Alicycliphilus denitrificans K601: one gene and its partner. The protein of the gene in region 1 binds, or shares a complex with, the protein of each later gene. Links are inferred from orthologs where the notes say so. Each region holds a gene or a part of one and is shown in the gene's direction. Other genes may lie near its edges. The genes, in order: uvrB and ALIDE2_RS18080.

Region 1 (3,243 bases):
CGATGGCCTGCACCGTGGCCACGCGGCCGGACTTGACCACGTCGGAGTCGGCGCCGAACACCAGCGCCTTGACGGCGTTGTCGTAGGCGGCGATGCCGTCGATCGGCAGATAGCCGCGCGCCGTGGGCTTGTCCATCATGGCCTTTTCGGCCGCCTGCACACACTGCAGCAGGGGCAGCTTGCCGTTGTCGTCGAAGTACACGCCCACGCCCAGGTTGACCTTGGCGGGGTTGGTGTCGGCGGCGAATTGTTCGTTCAGACCCAGGATGGGGTCGCGGGGTGCCATTTCGACGGCAGAAAACAGAGACATGAAGAATCCTTGAGGGGGGTGGAATTTCTCGCGCGTGACCCCAGGTGCAGTAGGCTTTCGGGTCAGCCCGCAATTTTAATGAACGACGCGCGTCCGGGTGTCGTTGACCGCCGCCATGCAACCAGCCGCCACTGCCGCGCCCGCACCCGCCGGGCAGTTCGTCCACTTTCCCGACTCGCCGTTCGAGCTGTTCCAGCCCTATCCGCCGGCGGGCGACCAGCCCGAGGCCATCGCCAAGCTGGTGGAGGGCGTGCGCGACGGCGAGGTGTTCCAGACCCTGCTGGGCGTGACGGGTTCGGGCAAGACCTTCACCATGGCCAACGTGATCGCCCGCCTGGGCCGTCCGGCCATCGTGTTCGCGCCCAACAAGACGCTGGCGGCGCAGCTCTACAGCGAGTTCCGCGAGTTCTTCCCCAAGAACGCGGTGGAGTATTTCGTCAGCTACTACGACTACTACCAGCCCGAGGCCTACGTGCCGCAGCGCGACCTGTTCATCGAGAAGGACAGCGCCATCAACGAGCACATCGAGCAGATGCGCCTGTCTTGCACCAAGAGCCTGCTGGAGCGCCGTGATGTGGTCATCGTCGCCACCGTGTCGGCCATCTACGGCATCGGCAACCCCGAGAGCTACCACCGCATGGTGATGACGCTGCGCGCCGGCGACAGGATGGGCCAGCGCGAGGTGATCGCCCAGCTGATCCGCATGCAGTACCAGCGCAACGACCAGGACTTCTCGCGCGGCAAGTTCCGCGTGCGCGGCGACACCATCGACGTGTTCCCGGCCGAGCATTCCGAGCTCGCGGTGCGCATCGAGCTCTTCGACGACGAGGTCGAGAGCCTGCAGCTGTTCGACCCGCTCACCGGGCGCGTGCAGCAGAAAATCCCGCGCTTCACCGTCTACCCCAGCAGCCACTACGTGACGCCGCGCGACGTGGTGCTGGGCGCCGTGGAGACCATCAAGGAGGAACTGCGCGAGCGCCTGGAGTTCTTCGCCAGGGAGGGCAAGCTGGTCGAGGCCCAGCGCCTGGAGCAGCGCACGCGCTTCGACCTGGAGATGCTGTCCGAGGTGGGGCACTGCAAGGGCATCGAGAACTACACGCGCCACCTCTCGGGCGCCGCCCCGGGCGAGCCGCCGAGCACGCTCACCGACTACCTGCCGCCCGATGCGCTGATGTTCCTCGACGAGAGCCACCAGATGATCGGCCAGCTCAACGCCATGTACAACGGCGACCGCTCGCGCAAGACCACGCTGGTCGAATACGGCTTTCGCCTGCCTTCGGCGCTGGACAACCGCCCGCTCAAGTTCGAGGAGTTCGAGCAGCGCATGCGCCAGGTGGTCTTCGTCTCGGCCACGCCGGCGGACTACGAGAAGGAGCACTCGGGCCAGATCGTGGACCAGGTGGTGCGCCCCACGGGCCTGGTCGATCCCGAGGTGGAGGTGCGCCCGGCCAGCACCCAGGTCGACGACGTGCTGCAGGAAATCCGCCTGCGCGTGGAGAAGAACGAGCGCGTGCTCATCACCACGCTGACCAAGCGCATGGCCGAGCAGCTGACCGACTACCTCGCCGACAACGGCGTGAAGGTGCGCTACCTGCACTCCGACGTGGACACCGTGGAGCGCGTGGAAATCATCCGCGACCTGCGCCTGGGCGCCTTCGACGTGCTGGTGGGCATCAACCTGCTGCGCGAGGGTTTGGACATCCCCGAGGTGTCGCTGGTCGCCATTCTGGACGCCGACAAAGAAGGCTTTCTGCGTGCCGAGCGCAGCCTGATCCAGACCATTGGCCGCGCGGCGCGCAACGTCAACGGCAAGGCCATTTTGTACGCCGACCGTGTGACCGACTCGATGAAAAAAGCCATCGGCGAGACGGAACGCCGGCGTGCCAAACAGATCGCACACAACGAGGCGCTGGGGATCACGCCGCGCAGCATTGTCAAGCAGGTAAGAGACCTGATTGACGGCGTCTACAGCGAAAAGGCCGGCCAGGAGGCGTTGCGCCTGGAGCAGGAGGCGGCGCGCCACGCCGAGCTCGAGGAGATGTCCGAAAAGGACATCGCGCGCGAGATCAAGCGGTTGGAGAAACGCATGCTGGAACATGCGCGCAACCTGGAATTCGAACAGGCCGCGCGTGTGCGCGACGAGCTAGCCCGCCTGAAGGACCGGGTCTTTGGCGCCCATGGCGGCGACCATGTCCCGGCCTGAGCGCGGCACCGGGTGTGTGACCGGGCGGGGGGAAATGCGACTGTGCAGTCTAGTTACCCGACAAAATTGATAGGGTTTGTGCTATACTCCCACCAACTACTCAACTAATAGAGCCTAGCGAAGACAAGGGCCTCGGGGCAGCGGTTACGGGCTGCCAGCTCCGTGGAAAGGGCGGAGACGGTGCCAGGGCGTGGATCAAGCCATGTCCGGGCGTTTTGATAACGATCAAGCCTAGACAAAGGAGCTTGCGATGCGTCTCACTACCAAAGGCCGTTTTGCGGTCACCGCCATGATCGACCTGGCCCTGCGCCAGAACAATGGCCCCGTCACCCTGGCGGCCATCAGCCAGCGCCAGCAGATTTCGCTGTCCTACCTGGAGCAGCTGTTCGGCAAGCTGCGTCGTCACGAACTGGTGGAGTCCACGCGTGGCCCCGGCGGCGGCTACACGCTGGCCCGCAAGGCGGGCGATATTACCGTAGCCGACATCATCGTCTCCGTGGACGAGCCCATCGACGCCACGCAATGCGGCGGCAAGGAGAACTGCCTGGGCGAGGCGGGCCGCTGCATGACGCACGACCTCTGGGCCACGCTGAACCAGCGTATGGTGGAGTTCCTCGATTCCGTGACGCTGCAGAAACTGGTGGACGACCAGCTCGCCAAGGGCGTGCAGATCGAGGACAAGCCCGTCACGCGCCGCGCCATCTCGACCACGCCGGTGGTCAAGCCCATC
Region 2 (3,334 bases), 1.3 Mb from region 1 along the record:
TGGCCGGCACCACCGGCAGCCTGAAGCGCCGCCCGCCCAGCTCCACGCCGGCGTCGCACTCCGAGCGGCTTTGCACGCGGCACTTGCGCGGCAGCAGCAGGATGTTGTCGTAGTCGAAGATTTCCATGAGGTTCCAAGCTCCTGTAGGGGCCGCCCGCAAGGGATTTCGCGGGCGGAAAGGGCGCTTGGCTTGCGGCCGGTTTTCATGGTGCGCAGGCGCAAAAAAACCGGGCGCAAGAAACTTGGGCCCGGTAATTGATTGTATACCTGTGCCGCGCGGCTTGCCTTTCAAGCCTGCGGGCGGCAAGGGGGTTTCTACAATCCCGGGATGCACTCCCCAGAATCGTTTCCGCCGGCGCCTGCAGCGCTCCTGCAAGGCCTGAATCCCGAGCAGCTCGCCGCCGTCACCCTGCCCGCGGGCCATGCGCTGATCCTGGCGGGCGCGGGGTCGGGCAAGACGCGCGTGCTCACCACGCGCATCGCCTGGCTGCTCTCGACCGGCCATGCCACGCCGGGCGGCATCCTGGCCGTCACCTTCACCAACAAGGCGGCCAAGGAGATGCTCACGCGCCTGTCCGCCATGCTGCCCATCAACGTGCGCGGCATGTGGATCGGCACCTTCCACGGCCTGTGCAACCGCATGCTGCGCGCGCACCACAAGCTGGCCGGCCTGCCGCAGTCGTTCCAGATCCTGGATACGCAGGACCAGCTCTCGGCCGTCAAGCGCCTGTGCAAGCAGTTCAACGTGGACGAGGAGCGCTTTCCCCCGAAGCAGCTCGCATACTTCATCGCCGGCTGCAAGGAGGAGGGCCTGCGCCCGCGCGACGTGGAGGTGCACGACTCCGACACGCGCAAGAAGGTGGAGCTCTACCAGCTCTACGAGGAGCAGTGCCAGCGCGAGGGCGTGGTGGACTTCGGCGAGCTGATGCTGCGCTCCTTCGAGCTGCTGCGTGACAACGACCCCGTGCGCGTGCACTACCAGCGGCGCTTCCGGCACATCCTGGTGGACGAGTTCCAGGACACCAACAGGCTGCAGTACGCCTGGCTCAAGCAGCTCGCGGGCGACGTGGTGGACGGGCGCCTGGTCACCCAGGGCGGCGTGATCGCCGTGGGCGACGACGACCAGAGCATCTACGCCTTCCGCGGCGCGCGCGTGGGCAACATGCAGGACTTCGTGCGCGAGTTCGACGTGCGCCACCAGATCAAGCTGGAGCAGAACTACCGAAGCTACAGCAACATCCTCGACTCGGCCAACGCGCTGATCGCACACAACAGCCGCCGCCTGGGCAAGAACCTGCGCACCACGCAGGGGCCGGGCGAGCCCGTGCGCGTGTACGAGGCGCCCACCGATCTGGCCGAGGCGCAGTGGATCGTGGACGAGATCCGGCAGCTCGTGCGCGAGGGCCCGATGCCGCGCAGCGAGATCGCCGTGCTCTACCGCAGCAATGCGCAGAGCCGGGTCATCGAATCGGCCCTGTTCAACGCCAGCGTGCCCTACCGCGTGTACGGCGGCCTGCGCTTCTTCGAGCGCGCCGAGATCAAGCACGCGCTGGCCTACCTGCGCCTGCTGGAGAACCCGCACGACGACACGAGCTTCATGCGCGTGGTCAACTTCCCGCCGCGCGGCATAGGCGCGCGCACGCTGGAGCAGCTGCAGGACGCCGCGCGCGGCAGCGGCTGCTCGCTGCACGACGCGGTGAGCAGCGTGCCCGGCAAGGCGGGCGCGAACCTGGGCGCCTTCGTGGCCATGGTGGATGTGATGCGCGAGCAGACCCAGGGCCGGAACCTGCGCGCCATCATCGGCCAGGTGCTGGAGTCCAGCGGCCTGCTGGAGCACTACCGCAACGAGAAGGAGGGCGCGGACCGGCTGGAGAACCTGGACGAGCTCATCAGCGCGGCCGAGAGCTTCGTCACCCAGGAGGGCTTCGGCCGCGACGCCGTGGCCCTGCCGCTCGACGAAACGGGCGCGGCGCTCACGCAAAGCCCCGCCAGCCAGGGGCTGGACCCGAACCGGCCGCTCCTGCAGCAGCCCCTGGTGGACACCGACACGGGCGAGACGCTCTCGCCCCTGGCCGCCTTCCTCACGCATGCGGCGCTGGAGGCAGGCGACAACCAAGCCCAGGCCGGGCAGGACGCGGTGCAGCTCATGACCGTGCACGCCAGCAAGGGCCTGGAGTTCGACTGCGTGTTCATCGGCGGCATGGAGGAGGGCCTGTTCCCGCACGAGAACGCCATGAGCGACCAGGGTGGCTTGGAGGAAGAGCGCCGCCTGATGTACGTGGCCATCACCCGCGCGAGAAAGCGCCTGTACCTGAGCCACGCGCAGACCCGTTTGCTGCACGGCCAGACGCGCTACAACGTCAGGAGCCGCTTCTTCGACGAACTGCCCGAGGAGGCGCTCAAGTGGCTCACGCCCCGGCAGCAGGGGTTTGGCTCTTATGCTCCTGATTCAAGAGCTGCAAGCGCTTATGGTGCGGGCGCCAGGGCCGGTTTTGGCTTCAACGCCGCGGCCTTCGCCAGCCCACCCGTGCCGCCGCGCAAGGAGGAGCCCGCCCACGGCCTGCGCGTGGGGCTGGCGGTGTTCCACACCAAGTTCGGCGAGGGCAAGGTGCTGGCCATCGAAGGCCAGGGCGACGACGCGCGCGCCCAGGTGCACTTTCCGCGCCACGGTACCAAGTGGCTGGCGCTGTCGGTGGCCAAGCTCACGGTGGTCGAGTAGGCAGCCGGGCGCCGCGGGGCCTCAACCCAGCCTGGGCTGGCTGGGCGTACCCGTGAGGTAGCCCACGGCCGCGCCGGCCTTGCCACGGTAGTTGGCGCGGATCAGCGGGTCGAGCTGATCCTTGACCACGCCGTGGATGCCGCCCCAGTCGCCCGCGTGCTGGAAGTTGCTCATGATGTAGGTCCAGCCGTTGATCTCGTCCACCGCGTGCAGGCCCGTGGATTCGCCGCCCGCGGGAATCGACATGATGCGCGAGAGCTGCTTGGTGTCCACGTTGTAGGCCCACAGGAAGTTGTTCACGTGCTGGCCGCTGTCCTCGCCGATGAACAGGGTGCGCAGCTTTTCCGAGAACTTCAGGTTGTCGGGGTTGGCGATCCTGTCCGGGTTGGCGGTGTTGCCCAGCGCGTCGGCGGCGATGTCCTCGCCGGCCAGCAGGGCCTTGGTGTCCACGGGCATCCATTCGCTGTTGATGGCCTTGCCGTCCGTGTCCTTCTGGCCGCCGCGCAGGCTCAGCGCCATGACCACGCCGGCCTTGAGCTGCCTGGGGATGGAGATGCCGTTGCCCGGCACGTTGGCCGCGTCGCCGGCCACCATGGACTTCTCGCAGTTCTGCAG

Evidence for each region.
Region 2: the proteins of uvrB (region 1) and ALIDE2_RS18080 are in contact, whole or in part, in a crystal structure (PDB 7EGT), measured with the Thermus thermophilus proteins. The link is inferred for Alicycliphilus denitrificans K601 from one-to-one orthologs. Residues at the interface, in WP_096411307.1 of Thermus thermophilus: Glu23, Leu25, Arg26, Asp27, Gly28, Glu29, Arg30, Phe31, Arg55, Glu326, Asp327, Phe328, Glu379, Ser382, Gln383, His398, Gly400, Arg401; in WP_096412145.1 of Thermus thermophilus: His654, Arg656, Phe657, Gln666, Asp668, Glu669, Lys680, Arg681, Leu682, Ser683, Lys685, Tyr686, Ala687.

Annotation. Positions count from the first base shown.
Region 1 is NC_015422.1:2,495,148-2,498,390, forward strand. What follows is about bases 38-2,969. They hold uvrB (excinuclease ABC subunit UvrB), read left to right. Parts: upstream 38-425; coding sequence 426-2,513; downstream 2,514-2,969. Other genes in these bases: ALIDE2_RS11930 (amino acid aminotransferase), read right to left, coding at 38-310; iscR (Fe-S cluster assembly transcriptional regulator IscR), read left to right, coding at 2,764-2,969. Also shown: more of ALIDE2_RS11930, read right to left, coding at 1-37; more of iscR, read left to right, coding at 2,970-3,243. UniProt on the Escherichia coli protein: The UvrABC repair system catalyzes the recognition and processing of DNA lesions. A damage recognition complex composed of 2 UvrA and 2 UvrB subunits scans DNA for abnormalities.
Region 2 is NC_015422.1:3,788,104-3,791,437, reverse strand. Bases 1-3,023 are described here. They hold ALIDE2_RS18080 (UvrD-helicase domain-containing protein), read left to right. Parts: upstream 1-328; coding sequence 329-2,719; downstream 2,720-3,023. Other genes in these bases: ALIDE2_RS18075 (PhoX family protein), read right to left, coding at 2,741-3,023; ALIDE2_RS18085 (GMP reductase), read right to left, coding at 1-127. Also shown: more of ALIDE2_RS18075, read right to left, coding at 3,024-3,334. UniProt on the Escherichia coli protein: A helicase with DNA-dependent ATPase activity. Unwinds DNA duplexes with 3'-5' polarity. Translocates on single-stranded DNA with 3'-5' polarity. Initiates unwinding more efficiently from a nicked substrate than double-stranded DNA.